2 regions of the Arthrobacter sp. 01N442 genome follow, and region 2 is predicted to be linked to the other one. Evidence: riboswitches for the same ligand, from Rfam matches in the RefSeq annotation. Region 2 holds a riboswitch; the other holds the start of a gene.
The links. Region 2 has a riboswitch for thiamine pyrophosphate ahead of AC1DNC_RS12490 (bifunctional hydroxymethylpyrimidine kinase/phosphomethylpyrimidine kinase). Riboswitches for the same ligand answer to the same signal wherever they lie in the genome.
Positions count from the first base shown of each region.

Region 1: it holds a riboswitch for thiamine pyrophosphate, as region 2 does, so the genes downstream of both, AC1DNC_RS07640 (ECF transporter S component) here and AC1DNC_RS12490 (bifunctional hydroxymethylpyrimidine kinase/phosphomethylpyrimidine kinase) in region 2, are expected to answer to the same signal.

Region 1 is NZ_JBFTRD010000004.1:68,777-75,822, forward strand. Features, by position in the region: gene AC1DNC_RS07620 (MrpF/PhaF family protein) at 1-222, shown strand, start outside; gene mnhG (monovalent cation/H(+) antiporter subunit G) at 212-604, shown strand; gene AC1DNC_RS07630 (DUF4235 domain-containing protein) at 685-948, opposite strand; gene AC1DNC_RS07635 (heme-degrading domain-containing protein) at 990-1,529, opposite strand; TPP riboswitch at 1,653-1,796, shown strand; gene AC1DNC_RS07640 (ECF transporter S component) at 1,866-2,498, shown strand; gene AC1DNC_RS07645 (ABC transporter ATP-binding protein) at 2,512-4,113, shown strand; gene AC1DNC_RS07650 (energy-coupling factor transporter transmembrane component T family protein) at 4,110-4,913, shown strand; gene AC1DNC_RS07655 (UDP-N-acetylglucosamine 1-carboxyvinyltransferase) at 5,043-6,566, shown strand; gene AC1DNC_RS07660 (glutamate--cysteine ligase 2) at 6,632-7,046, shown strand, end outside.
Region 2 is NZ_JBFTRD010000005.1:259,943-266,988, reverse strand. Features, by position in the region: gene proB (glutamate 5-kinase) at 1-578, opposite strand, end outside; gene obgE (GTPase ObgE) at 568-2,157, opposite strand; gene rpmA (50S ribosomal protein L27) at 2,274-2,537, opposite strand; gene rplU (50S ribosomal protein L21) at 2,598-2,906, opposite strand; gene AC1DNC_RS12490 (bifunctional hydroxymethylpyrimidine kinase/phosphomethylpyrimidine kinase) at 3,273-4,862, opposite strand; TPP riboswitch at 4,912-5,009, opposite strand; gene AC1DNC_RS12485 (Rne/Rng family ribonuclease) at 5,153-7,046, opposite strand, start outside.

The DNA of each region.
Region 1 (7,046 bases), on a different contig from region 2:
GGCGCGATCATCCGCATCGCGCGCGGGCCCTCGCTGCTGGACCGGGTGCTGGCCGCCGATGTGCTGCTGGCCATCCTGGGCGCGGCACTGTGCATCGACATGGCCGTAAACCGGCACCTGAACAACCTGATGCTGCTGGTGTCCATCTCGATCATCGGCTTTGTCGGGTCGGTGACGGTGGCCCGTTTCGTGGCAGACCGGAGGAAGCCAAATGAGTCCTGAGGCGATGTCCGCCGACGCCGTGATCGACGCCGTCTCCGCAGTGTTCATGGTGGTGGGGGCGCTGATGTCCCTCGGCGCCGCGATCGGCCTGCTGCGGTTCCCGGACCTCATGAGCCGGATGCACGCCGCCACCAAGCCGCAGGTGCTGGGATTGTTCCTGCTGCTCTGCGCGGTGGGGCTGCAGTTGCGCACCTGGTGGGTATGGCCCGTACTCCTGGTGGCCTGGATCTTCCAGCTGCTCACGGTGCCGGTCTCGGCGCACATGGTGGGCCGCGCCGGCTACCGCACCAAGCACCTGCACCCGGAACTGCTCAGCGCCGACGAGCTGGAAGCCGTCGTCCAGCAGGCGGCGGGCAAAAAAGGCTTCACCGACGACGAGTGAGGTTCCCGGCCGCGGGCAGTCCGCCCGCATGGCGGTCCGACCAGGCCGGGAACCTCAGGTACTGCTCTTAGACGATGCGCCTAGACGATGTCTTGGGTCTTGGCGAAGCGGGTGATCGCCCGCTGTGTGCCGCGGTTGGCGAGGACCTGGATGATGGCGCTGACCGAGGCCGAAATCAGCGCGAAGGTCAGGGCCTGGCGCAGCGTGGTGGGGACGTCGTCGTCGTGGCCCTTGGGCGGCTTGTTGCCGGTGGTCTTTTCCCAGACGGTGTCGACCACCTTGGTGCCGACGAAACCGGCGAGGAGGCTGACTCCAGTGCCAAGCAGTTTGATGAAGATGTTCATACTTCGTACTCCTTGCGGGAGGAAACAGGGCTTCCCCTAGCCTAGCGTCCCGAGCGGCCGAGGATTTCGGAAAGTGCCTCGACAACCAGCTCGTGGTCGGCTTTCTGCGGCAGCCCGGACACCGTGACAGTAGCTACCACTCCGGTTCCCCGCACATAGATGGGGAACGAGCCGCCGTGCGCGGCGAACTCCCGCTGGTCGAACCAGGCGTTGTCCTCCATCCTTCCTCCGGCGGCGCGGGCCCGGAGGCCCACCAGCAGGGACGGGACTTCGTACCGCACGGCGGTGCGCTGTTTGGCTTTGATCCAGCGCTCATTGTCCGGCGTGGCGCCCTCCAGCGCGGCGTGGAACAGGACCTGCTCGCCCTTGGTGATGTCGACGGCGATCGGATGGGAACGCTGCCGGCCGAGCTGCACCAGCAGCAGCCCCAGGTCCAGGGCGTCGTCCTTGCTGAACGCCTGGAACTGCAGCTCGTCGATCTCCGCCAGGATGCGGCCGATCAGCGCCGCCAGGGATCCTGGCGGTTGCGGCTCCGCGGAATCCGGGTCGAAGTCGGGGGAAGTCACTGGTGAGTCGGTCAAGGGCTTCAGCTTCCGTCAGTGTCCGGTAATCGCTTCCTGGGCCGACTCTACCAAGCGGGCCGTTGCGGGGCACCGCCGAAGAGGGCCGCCGGGTGTAAACTGGGCCAGCCCACAAGGGCGAATTACATACGACAGGGGAGCGCCGCCGTCGGGCCATCACTGGAGCAGTCCAGGGAACCGTAGGTGGGCGCTGAGAGTGCGGACAGCCGCAGACCCTCGAACCTGATCCGGTTAGTACCGGCGCAAGGGAGTCGAGTTCTCAGGGTGCCCGGCACCCGTGGCGAAAGCCGCGGCGCCGCCGGAGCGCCCTCCCCTCCTGTACCTCAGGAGGACGACATGACTGACATTTCTGCGAAGCAGACGCTTACCGCCGGCAAGTACAGCTGGCGCGTAGTCGACATTGTGGTGGCCGCGTTGATCGCTGTTGCCGGCGGCGTGATTTTTTGGGCCTGGGACCAGGGCGCCAACCTCGTGACGGGCCCGCTCACCGCGGCCTACCCGCCGCTCACCGGGCTCTACGCCGGCGGCTGGATGATCCCGGCGGTGCTGGGCATGCTCGTGGTCCGCAAGCCCGGGGCAGCCCTGTTTTGCGAGGCGGTGGCGGCCACCAGCGAGCTGATCATGGGTTCGCAGTACGGCACCACCGTGCTCATCTCCGGCATTCTGCAGGGCCTCGGCGCGGAACTCGTCTTCGCCGCGTTCCTGTACAAGAAGTTCAACCTGCCCGTGTCCCTGCTGGCCGGCGCCGGCGCGGGCCTGTTCTGCGGCCTGAACGACTCCTTCCTGCCCTGGGGCTGGAACATCGCGTACGAAGCCGGGGACAAGCTCGCCTACATTATCTTCTGCGCCATCTCCGGAGCAGTGATCGCCGGCGGACTGTCCTGGCTCGCCACCCGCGGCCTGGCCAAGACCGGGGTGCTGGCCTCCTTCGCGTCCCGCAAGGCGGCATCGGAACCTGTGTTCTCCTAAGGAACGCATCCGCATGACATCCAACGACTCCGTGCGCCCGGCCGCGGTCAGTGCCCGCGGCTGGGGCTGGCGGCACGCCGGACGGTCCCGTCCCGCCGTGAGCGGCCTGGACCTGGACATCAGCCCGGGCGAGCGTGTGCTCCTGCTGGGCCCGTCCGGCGCGGGCAAGTCCACGCTGTTGCACGCCCTGGCGGGGGTGCTGGGCGACAACAGCGCCGCAGGAACTGCGGCAGCCACCTCGGCCGCCGTTCCAGCGGAGGCCGAGGACGACGACGAAACTGGCACCCTGCTCATCGACGGCGCCCCGCCGCGGGCCCGGCGCGGCCGGGCCGGGCTCATGCAGCAGGACCCGGAGACCCAGGTGGTGCTCTCGCGGCTCGGTGACGACGTGGCGTTCGGAGCCGAAAACCTCTCCGTCCCGCCGGCGGACATCTGGCGCAGGGTGGCGGAGGCGCTCGACGACGTCGGGCTCGGCGGCCTACCGCTGCAGCACCCGACGTCGGCGCTCTCCGGCGGCCAGAAGCAGCGGCTGGCGCTCGCCGGGATCCTTGCGATGCGGCCCGGACTGCTGCTGCTGGACGAGCCCACAGCCAACCTCGACCCGGCCGGGGTCCTGGAGGTCCGCGACGCCGTAGGAAGGTCCCTGGACAAGACGGGGGCCACCCTGGTGGTGGTGGAGCACCGGGTTGCCGTGTGGAAGGACTTGGTGGACCGGATCGTCGTGCTGCAGCCCGGCTCCGGGACGGACTCCGCCGTGCTGCTGGACGGGCCTCCGGACCAGGTCCTGGAACAGGCACGGGACATGCTCATCGCCGCCGGAGTCTGGGTGCCGGGCCACGTGCCGGCCACCCGCCCCCGCAACGCCGGAGCGGACGCGGAAGGGGATGACGCTGCCGGTGAACTGCTGCTGGCTGCCGAGGGGCTGGCCGTATCCCGGGAACGCCCGCGCCGCGCCGGATTGCTGCGGGGCTTCCACACGGTTCCGCCCGCGCCGGTGCAGTCCGGCATCGCCGCCCAGGTCCGGGCGGGCCGGGCGCTGACCATCACCGGCCCCAACGGGTCCGGAAAGTCGACCTTCGCCCTGACCCTGGCGGGCCTGCTGGCACCGGTGGCCGGGGCGGTCTCCGCTACGACCGGGCTGAGCGAGGGCGCGGGCATCGATCCCTATAAGTGGAAGGCCCAGCAGTTGATCGCCAGGATCGGCACGGTGTTCCAGGAACCCGAGCACCAGTTCGTCACCGGCAGGGTGCTGGACGAACTGATGTTCGGTCCCCGGCAGCTGGGCCGCGGCGAAGAACGGGTGGACGAGCTGCTGGAACGCCTGCGGCTCCGCGACCTCGTGGACGCCAACCCCTATACGCTCTCCGGGGGCGAAAAGCGGCGGCTCTCGGTGGCTACCGTGCTGGCTGCGCACCCGCGGGTGCTGATCCTGGACGAGCCCACCTTTGGCCAGGACGCCAACACCTGGGCGGAACTGGCCTCTTTCCTCTCCGAGCTCCTCGACGCCGGGACCGCGGTGGTCTCGGTGACCCACGATGCGGAATTCAGCCAGGTCCTGGGCGGCGCCGAGCTGAAACTCGGCGCACCCCAGCCGGACGGGGTGGCGGCCACATGAGGGACGCGCTGACCCTGCGCGGAAACCACGCTTTGCTGACCCGCGCCAACCCTTTGGCCAAGTTCTCCGGCGTCGTGCTCATCACGATCGCGCTGGCGCTCTCCATCGACTGGGTGTCCGCGTCCGTGGCGCTCGCCTCCGAACTGCTGCTCTTCCCGCTTGCCGGCCTGACCTTGGCCCTGCTCTGGCAGCGCGGCTGGCCGCTGATCCTCGCGGCGGCCGTGGGCGGCTGGAGCACCGCGATCCTGGCCCCGGACCATGGACGGATCCGGCTCGACGTCGGCATCTGGTCCATCAGCGAAGGATCGCTGCAGCTCGGACTGGGCTTCCTGCTGCGCGGCCTCGCGATCGCGCTGCCGGCGGTGCTGCTGATGAGTTGCACGGATCCTACGGACCTGGCCGATGCCCTGGCACAGCAGGCGAAGCTGCCGCACCGCTTCGTGCTGGGCACCCTGGCCGCGATGCGGCTGGTGGGGCTCATGGCCGAGGAATGGCAGACCATCGGCATGGCCCGGCGCGCCCGCGGTGTCGGCTCGCACGGTAATCCCTGGCAGCGGATGAAAGCTACGCTGGGGCAAAGCTTCGGCCTGATGGTCCAGGCGGTCCGCCGCGCTTCCCGGCTCGCGGTGACCATGGAAGCGCGCGGCTTCGGCGGGGCGCAGCGGACCTGGGCTCGGGCGGCCTCGTTCAGCCGGCTGGACGCATGGGTGGTCCTCGGCGGCCTGCTGATTTCCGGCGCTGCCGTGGCCGCGGCCCTCGCTGCAGGGACGTGGAATATGGTGTTTCTCGGGCAGCAGTAGCCGGCGGATCCCTGCCCTCCGACCCCGTCATTAGAAGAAATATCGCACCAGACGAATATTTTGTGAGCTTGCCTGCAGTGCAGGGGGTTTCGTGGCGTCGGATAACTCATCCGTGATATTGATTGATATATGACTCAACAGACTGCTGAACACGTCGGCGCCGTACTGCGGGACGCCCGCGGCGAAAAGGGCTGGACCCAGGGCAGGCTCGCGGCCGAGCTGGGAACCAGCCAAAGCGCCATCGCCCGGATGGAACAGGGCAAGCAGAACCTGAGCCTGAAGATGATCCAGCGGCTCGAATCCATTTTCGGCCGGGCGATCGTCAAAGTCGGCCGGCCGCAGATGACCCACCTGCGCGTGGAAGGCGGACGGACGCTCTCCGGCGCCGTGGACGTGAACAGCAGCAAGAACGCCGGCGTAGCGCTGCTCTGCGCCAGCCTCATCAACCGCGGCACCACCGTCCTGCGCCGGCTGGCCCGGATCGAAGAAGTTAACCGGATCGTGGAGGTGCTGACCAGCATCGGCGTCGAGTGCACCTGGCTCAACGCGAACGACCTGCAGATCCGCCGCCCCGCCGTGCTGGACCTCGACTCGATGGACGTGGAGGCCGCCCGCCGCACCCGCAGCGTCATCATGCTGCTGGGCCCGCTGCTCGATGAGTCCGCCGAATACCGCCTGCCCTACGCCGGCGGCTGCGACCTGGGCACCCGCACCGTGGAGCCGCACATGCAGGCCCTGCGCCAGTTCGACCTCAGTGTGGAGGCAAAGTCCGGCTTCTACAGCGTGCAGGCGCCGCCCGCGGACGGCCACGACCGGTCCTTCGTGCTGAGCGAGCGCGGCGACACCGTGACCGAAAACGCCATCATGGCCGCGGCCCACCGCCGCGGCACCACCGTGATCCGCAACGCCAGCCCCAACTACATGGTCCAGGACCTCTGCTTCTACCTGCAGGGCCTGGGCGTGGAGATCGACGGCGTAGGCACCACGACGCTGAAGATCGCCGGCCGCCCGTCGATCAATGTCGACATCGAGTACTTCCCGTCCGAGGATCCGATCGAGGCGATGAGCCTGATCACCGCCGGCATCGTGACCAACTCCGAGGTGACGATCCGCCGGGTCCCGATCGAATTCATGGAGATCGAGCTGGCAACGCTCGAACAGTTGGGACAGCGGCTGGAGGTATCGGCGGAGTACGTCGCCCGCAACGGCCGCACCCGGCTGGTGGACGTCACCACCCAGCCCTCGGTGCTGCGGGCTCCGGAGGACAAGATCCACCCGATGCCCTTCCCTGGCCTGAACATCGACAACCTGCCGTTCTTCGCCGTGATCGCCGCCAATGCCCACGGCCAGACGATGATCCACGACTGGGTCTACGAGAACAGGGCCATCTACCTGACCGAGCTGAACCGGCTGGGGGCCCAGGTCCAGCTGTTGGACCCGCACCGGATTTACGTCAATGGGCCCACCAAATGGCGTGCGGCGGAAGTCGGCTGCCCGCCGGCCCTGCGCCCGGCGGCCTGCCTGCTGCTGGCCATGCTCGCCGCGCGGGGCGTCTCCGAGCTGCGCAACATCTACGTGATCGAACGCGGCTACGAGGACCTGGCCGAGCGGCTCAACACCATCGGCGCCAAGATCGAGTACTTCCAGGACTGACTCCGCCGGCGACCCCGCCGTTTGGGGGTAGCGCGCCGGGGCGGGTGCTGACGCACAATGGTTGCATGCGCACCTTTGGCGTGGAGGAGGAACTGCTGATCGTGGATCCCGTGACCGGGGTTCCGTTGGCACTGGCCGACGCACTGCTGCGCGGGCTGAAACCCGCCGCTGCAGCATCCGCCGCCGCCGGCCCCGCTGCTACCGATCCGGACCATGACGATTCCGGCTTCAGCTTTGAACTCAAGCTGGAGCAGATCGAGACCCAGACCGTGCCCTGCCTGGACCACGGCGCGCTGCTGCAGCAGATCCGGCAGTCCCGGGCCTTCGCGGGCCGGGTGGCCCGGATGCACGGGGCCCGGGTGGCTGCCCTGGCCACCTCGCCGCTGGAATCTGCCACCCACACGACGCCCAACCCGCGCTACGCCACAATGCAGAAGCGGTTCGGCCTCACCGTCCAGGAGCAGCTGACCTGCGGATTCC
Region 2 (7,046 bases):
AGCGAGTCGACGTCGGAGAGCAGCACCAGGGCATCGGCGCGGACCAGGTGGGCCACCAGGGCAGCGAGCCGGTCGTTGTCGCCGAAGCGGATCTCGTGCGTCGCGACGGTGTCGTTTTCATTGACTACCGGGACGACGCCGAGGTTCAGCAGCCGGTCAAGCGCCCGGAAGGCGTTCGTGTGCTGACTGCGGCGCATAAAGTCATCCGCGGTCAGCAGCACCTGGCTCACCGTGACGCCGTGGGCGCCAAAGGCGTGGGTGTAGCGGGCCATCAAGAGGCCCTGGCCCACGCTCGCAGCGGCCTGTTGGGTGGCGAGGTCCCTGGGGCGCTTCTCGAGTCCCAGCGGCGCCAGCCCGGCGGCGATCGCCCCGGAGGAGACCAGGATGATTTCGGTGCCCGCGTTGCGCTTGTGCGCGAGGGCATCGGCGAGGTCGCTCAGCGCTTCCTCGGCGATCCCGCCCTTGATGGAAGTCAGCGAGGAAGACCCGACCTTGACCACGATCCGGCGGGCGCCGGAGAGCAGCGTGCGGCTGGGGGCGCCCGCCGCTCCGGGCGTCGCGACGGTGTTACTCGTCATCGGCTTCGCCGAGTCCACTCTCCTTGAGCGGCTGCGGCGCGCGGCGGGCACTGACCGATTCGGTCCAGATGCCGGCCTTGCGCTCGGCCTCCAGCTCGGCCCGGGCTGCTGCCTTGGCGTCGCGGCGCTCCTGCTGTTCCTCGCGCTTCTGTCCGCGGGTGGGGCGGTCGCCGATGTCGGCGAAGCGCACGTCGGTACCGCGCGGGGAGGCCAGCAGTTCGGCACCGGCCATCATGGTGGGCTCCCAGTCGAAGACGACGCCGTCGTCTTCGCCGATGACGACGGTGTCGCCGGGCTTGGCGCCCTGCTTGAACAGTTCCGTTTCGACACCCAGCTTCGCGAGGCGGTCGGCGAGGTAGCCGATCGCTTCCTCATTGGTGAAGTCGGTCTGCTTGACCCAGCGCACGGGCTTCTCGCCCAGCACGCGGAACAGCGGCTCGAGGTTCTTCTCCTCGCGGCGGATCGTGAAGCCGCTCTCGTTGACGGCGCGCGGGCGCAGCACCGGCGCCTGGACCTTCGGCGGCGTCGCGGCCACAGCATCGCGGGCTGCCTTGACGATCTCGGCCATGGCGAAGCCCAGCTGGCGGAGCCCCTCGTGGCTGGTGGCGGAGATTTCGAAGACCTTGTAGCCGCGCTTTTCGAGTTCCGGACGGACGAATTCGGCCATGTCCTTGCCGTCCGGCAGGTCTACCTTGTTCAGCGCGATCAGGCGGGGGCGGTGGTTCAGCGGCACCACTTCGCCGTCCGAACCTGCGTAGCTCATGTCCACGGCGTACTTCTCGAGCTCGGCCTCGATCACGGCGAGGTCCGAGAGCGGGTCGCGGTCCGATTCCAGCGTGCCGCAATCCAGCACGTGGACGAGGGCCGCGCAGCGTTCGACGTGGCGCAGGAAGTGGTGGCCCAGGCCCTTGCCCTCGCTGGCGCCTTCGATCAGGCCGGGTACGTCGGCGATGGTGAAGCGCACGTCGCCTGCCTGGACGACGCCGAGGTTGGGGATCAGAGTGGTGAAGGGGTAGTCGGCAATTTTGGGCCGCGCGGCGGACATGGCGGCGATGAGGCTGGACTTGCCGGCGGAGGGGAAGCCGACCAGGGCGATGTCGGCGATGGACTTCAGTTCCAGGACGATGTCGCTGGAGTCGCCTTCGATGCCGAGCAGCGCGAAGCCCGGGGCGCGGCGCTTCTGCGAGGACAGTGCGGCGTTGCCGAGGCCGCCCAGGCCGCCGGCCGCGGCAATGAACTCGGTGCCTTCGCCCACCATGTCGGCCAGGACGGTGCCGTCCTTGCTCTTGACAACCGTGCCCTCAGGCACGGGAAGAACCAAGGTCTCGCCGTTCTTGCCGCCGCGCCAGTCGCCCATGCCGGGGCCGCCGTTGGTGGCGTGCCGGTGCGGGGCGTGGTGGTAGTCGAGCAGGGTGGTGGTCTGGGGGTCCACGCGCAGGATGACGTCGCCGCCGTTGCCGCCGTTGCCGCCGTCGGGACCGCCGAGCGGCTTGAACTTCTCGCGGTGGACGGAGACACAGCCGTGGCCGCCGGTACCGCCGGATACGTGCAGTACTACCCGGTCTACAAAGCTCGCCACGTGGATCTCCTCAGTGCTGTTCCTCGGGTCCGCGAGGGGCCCAAGATGATTGTAATGCGGTTAAAACACCGGTGGAGCGGACCTACTGGCCCGCCCCACCGATTTAGAACTTGTTGTTACTCTGCAGCTGCAGCAGCCACGATGTTCACAACGCGACGACCACGGCGGGTGCCGAACTCGACAGCACCGGGGGTCAGGGCGAACAGGGTGTCGTCGCCGCCACGGCCAACGCCGGCGCCCGGGTGGAAGTGGGTGCCACGCTGGCGGACGATGATCTCGCCTGCGGAAACTACCTGGCCGCCGAAGCGCTTGACGCCGAGGTACTGGGCGTTGGAGTCACGACCGTTGCGAGTGGAGCTCGCGCCTTTTTTATGTGCCATTTGAAATGCCTGCCTTTAAAATTCTGGGGAATCTGCTGAAAACCTGAACAGTAACGCTAGTTACTTGATACCGGTGATCTTGACCTTGGTCAGTTCCTGACGGTGACCCTGGCGCTTCTTGTAACCGGTCTTGTTCTTGAACTTCTGGATGACGATCTTGGGACCACGGAGGTCTTCCAGGATCTCAGCCGTGACCGTTACCTTGGCCAGGTCCTTGGCTGCAGACGTGACCTTGTCACCGTCCACCAGGAGCAGTGCGGGCAGCTCAAAGGTGCTGCCGGCTCCACCGGGGACGCGGTTCAGGGTAACGAAGTCTCCAACGGAAACCTTCTCTTGGCGGCCGCCTGCGCGGACAATCGCGTACACCACTGGGGAACTCACTTCTCTCGACGTTTATTACTAGATTTGCGTGCGGAACCTGGGGCCAAAATGTTTGGACCGGCTCACGCTGTGCCTCAACGCCGGTGGATTCCCCGGGGGAACCCATGAGCTATCCCGTGGAATGTCCTGCCCGTAATACGGGTGAACAGTTCCTCAAGGTCATAACCCAAGTGTTGGCGTAAGCACCGAAGATCTAGACTACGCTAATTTTGCCTTCGGTCGCAAACGAGGCTGGTCCCGGCGGGTAGTGCGTGACAGGCGCCACACCATGTCCGCGGGGGACAAAGTTGTGGTGTTGCAGCGACTTCCGGAACCGCGCCCCATTATGTTACCGGCTGCCCTGCTCCGCGCGGCTCAGGCGTGCAGCCTCGGCGCGTCGAAGAACTCGACTTCGTACCGGGCGGACTGCCGGAAGGCCACCGCCATGGCGTTGCGCTCCGCCTCGGAGCCGTTGCGGGCTGCCGCGTCCGCGTACCTGATCGCCTGCCGGGTCGACTCGGCGAAGGCCTCGTCGGCGTAGGTCCGCAGCCAGTCAGCATATGCGTGCCCGGCCGGTGCACCGGCGGTGAGGAAGTCGCGGTGGAGCGTGGCGCCCACCTCGGCGTAGAGCCAGAAGCACGGCAGCGCAGCCGCGACGAGCACGCCGTAGCTGCCCGCGAGCGAGGCTGCGTGCAGATGATCCACGTAGGCCTTGGTGACCGGGCCCAGCTGCCTCTCGACGGTGCGGCCGGCCAGCCAGCTCCGGTGGAGTTCGGATTCGACTTCGAGGCACTGCTGCGCCGAACGGGACCAGAAGAGCTGTTCGGCTTCCGACGGCGCCAGCGCCGCCGCACGGGAGAGCACCCTGGAGTAGCCGTTGAGGTAGAGGGCGTCCTGTGCGAGGTAGTAGGCAAACTCGTGTTCCGGCAAGGTGCCGTCCGCGAGGCCCCGAATGAAGCCCAAGGCGTAGATCGCCTCCAGCTCGTCCGCCGCGTGCCCTTCCAGCAGCGCCGCGAAGTGGCCCTCGGCGGGGAGCTGCGCACCGGCCGGCGAAGCGGCGGGCTGCAGGTGGTGGAAATGGTGCACCGGTCCGTTGCCGGTTCCGACCTCCAGGCGCCCTGCTTCCCGCAGCGCGCCGAGCAGCCAGGGTTTCACGTCCCGCAGCGATGTCTCCCAATCCCCCGTCCTGGCCTGGACCGTGGCCAGCGCCGAGGACAGCGAACAGCCGGTGCCGTGGCTGTTGCGGGTGGCGATTCGCGGGCCTGCCACGACCACCACCTCTTGGCCCAGCACTCCCCCGGTGTTGACGAGCGCGTCCGGGCAGCCGCCGGCGTCCTGGCTTCCGCCGTCGTAGGACCCGCCGACGTGGGTTCCGGTGTCCGGCAGGTGTCCGCCTTTGACCAGCACCGTTGTGCCGGTCAGCGCCGCGAGCCGTTTGCCCTGCTCCAGCGCCCCGTCCCAGTCCTGGGCGGCCGGTTCGCCGAGCAGCATGGCCAGTTCGGCCAGGTTCGGGGTGATCAGGTCCGCGAGCGGGAGCAGCTCCCGCAGCGCGGTCTCGGCGGATTCCTGCAGCAGCCGGTCACCGCTTGTCGCGACCATCACCGGGTCCAGGACCAAGACGCCGGGGCGCACCTTTTCAAGCCAGGTCCGGACGGCGTCGATCACAGAGTCGTCGCCAAGCATGCCGATCTTGACGGCATCGATGGTGATGTCATCGCTGATGGCCTCCAACTGGGCCGTCAGGAAAGACGCCGGCGGCACATGCACGGACCTTACGCCCTTGGTGTTCTGGGCCGTCAGCGCCGTGATGGCCGCCATTCCGTAGCCGCCGTTCGCGGCGATGCTTTTCAGATCGGCCTGGATGCCGGCCCCGCCGGAGGGGTCGGAGCCGGCGATGGCGAGTACCCGCGGGATCCTTGGCGTCCCCGGGGTTCCGGCGTCGGGCGCCGGGAAGACGGACTGCAGGAGGGCCGGGGCCCGGTCAGGTCCCGGTTGGGTTGATGAGAGCGCGGTCGTGGAAGACAAGAGACATCCCTTCGCCGGTGCTAACCGGACAGGTTCAACGGGTCTGGATCTCAGCCGGCTCGATGCGCGGCACCCCGTGTCAGTCCCCTAGCCTAGCGTTCCCCGCCGCCAGGCTTCCTACATGTCAGCCCAGTGGCCGGCCCGTTAACCAACTCGCGGGTACCGTCCGGGATCGACGTAACGCTACATCGATTCCGGACGGCACCCGCGAGCCGTGATGCCTGCTGGCCCTAGAGCTCCGACGCCGGGACGCCGACGCCGAGGATGATCGGCTTGTTGGCGGCCGGCTTGGTGGCCACCATGGCCTGCTCCGGGGCCTTCGCCTCGTGGACCGAGACGGCCGCAGCCGACGGAGCGGTTTCCCGCTGCTGTACGGACGTCTCGTTGGCGGCGCCCTGGGCTCGGCTGGCGCTCCGGTTCCGGCGCACCCGCCGGGCTCCGGTGCCGCTAGCTGCCTCAGCCGGGGCCTGCGCCTGGGGTGCGGCCGCCTTGCGGGTCTCCTGCCGGACCGGGGCCTGCGCCTGGGGTGCGGCCGCCTTGCGGGCTTCCTGCCGGACCGGGGCCTGCGCCTCGGGTGCCTTGCGGGTCTCCTCCCGGACCGGCGCCTGCGCCTCGGCGGTGCGTGCGCTCGGCGGCGTGATCCGAGCCGTCCGTGCGCGGCCGCGGCCACGGGTGGCACGGGAGGCGGCTGGCGCCGCCTGCTCCGCCGCGGGAGCCTCCGGTGCGGACCGTTCCGAGGACCGTTCCGCCGGACGTTCCGCAGTCTGGACCGCGTCGGCCGGCTTGCCGGCTTCGGCGTCGCCCAAGTGGGCGAACGCTTCGGTCAGCACATCCAGGGTCAGCGCAGGCTGCGGGGTTTCCTCGGCGTGCTCGACGAAGGGCAAGGCGACCTGTTCGCCGCCGAAGGTCAGCACTGCCGCGGGACGTCCCGCTGCTTCCTCCGTCGAAGCGAGCTCCACGGCGGCGTCGAGCGCTGCCTGGCGGGTCTCGGCGTCGGGAGCGGCTGTTGCCTCGCCGTCGTGCAGGTGGGCTGCGTGTGCTGCGGCGGCGATGTTGGCCAGCGCGGCACGCGTCGCCTCCGCCTTCGCGTGGCGCTCTGCCTCGGTGGGCTCGGCGTGCACGGCTGCGGGGGCGGACGGCGTGGTTTCGCCGGCTCCCTGACCGCCCTTGCCGCGGCGGCGCTTGCGCTCAGTGCGTGCGGCGGGCTGGTGTTCGGTGCGCGGGACGTGGTGTTCCGCGGCGACGGTGTTGGCGCGGCGGTGCTCCACGGGCTCGTCGTGGGTGACGACGCCGCGGCCTGCGCAGGCCTCGCACTGTTCGCCGAAGACTTCCAGCAGCCCGGTGCCCATCCGCTTCCGGGTCATCTGCACGAGGCCCAGCGAGGTCACCTCGGCGACCTGGTGCTTGGTCCGGTCCCGGCCCAGGCACTCCACCATGCGGCGCAGCACGAGGTCGCGGTTCGATTCCAGCACCATGTCGATGAAGTCGATGACGATGATGCCGCCGATGTCGCGCAGCCGCAGCTGCCGGACGACTTCCTCGGCCGCTTCGAGGTTGTTCTTGGTGACGGTTTCCTCGAGGTTGCCGCCGCTGCCCGTGAACTTGCCGGTGTTGACGTCCACCACGGTCATGGCTTCAGTGCGGTCGATCACGAGGGAGCCGCCGGAGGGCAGGAAGACCTTGCGGTCCAGCGCCTTGTGGATCTGCTCGTCGATGCGCCAGGCGGCAAAGATGTCCGTGTCCTTGGTCCACTTTTCAAGCCGGCCCACCAGGTCCGGTGCCACGTAGGTGACGTAGGCCTCGATGGTGTCCCAGGCTTCCTCGCCCGAGACGATCAGCTTGGAGAAGTCCTCGTTGAAGACATCGCGGACCACCTTGATGGTCAGGTCCGGTTCGCCGTAGAGGAGCTCCGGGGCGAGGATCTTGGTGGATGTGGACTGGCTTTCGATGCCTTCCCACTGGGCACGCAGACGGTTGATGTCATGCGTCAGTTCCTCTTCCGAGGCGCCCTCAGCCGCGGTGCGGACGATCACGCCGGCGTCCTCCGGCAGGCGGTCCTTGAGGATCCGCTTGAGCCGGTTGCGTTCGACGTCGGGCAGCTTGCGGGAGATGCCGGTCATCGAG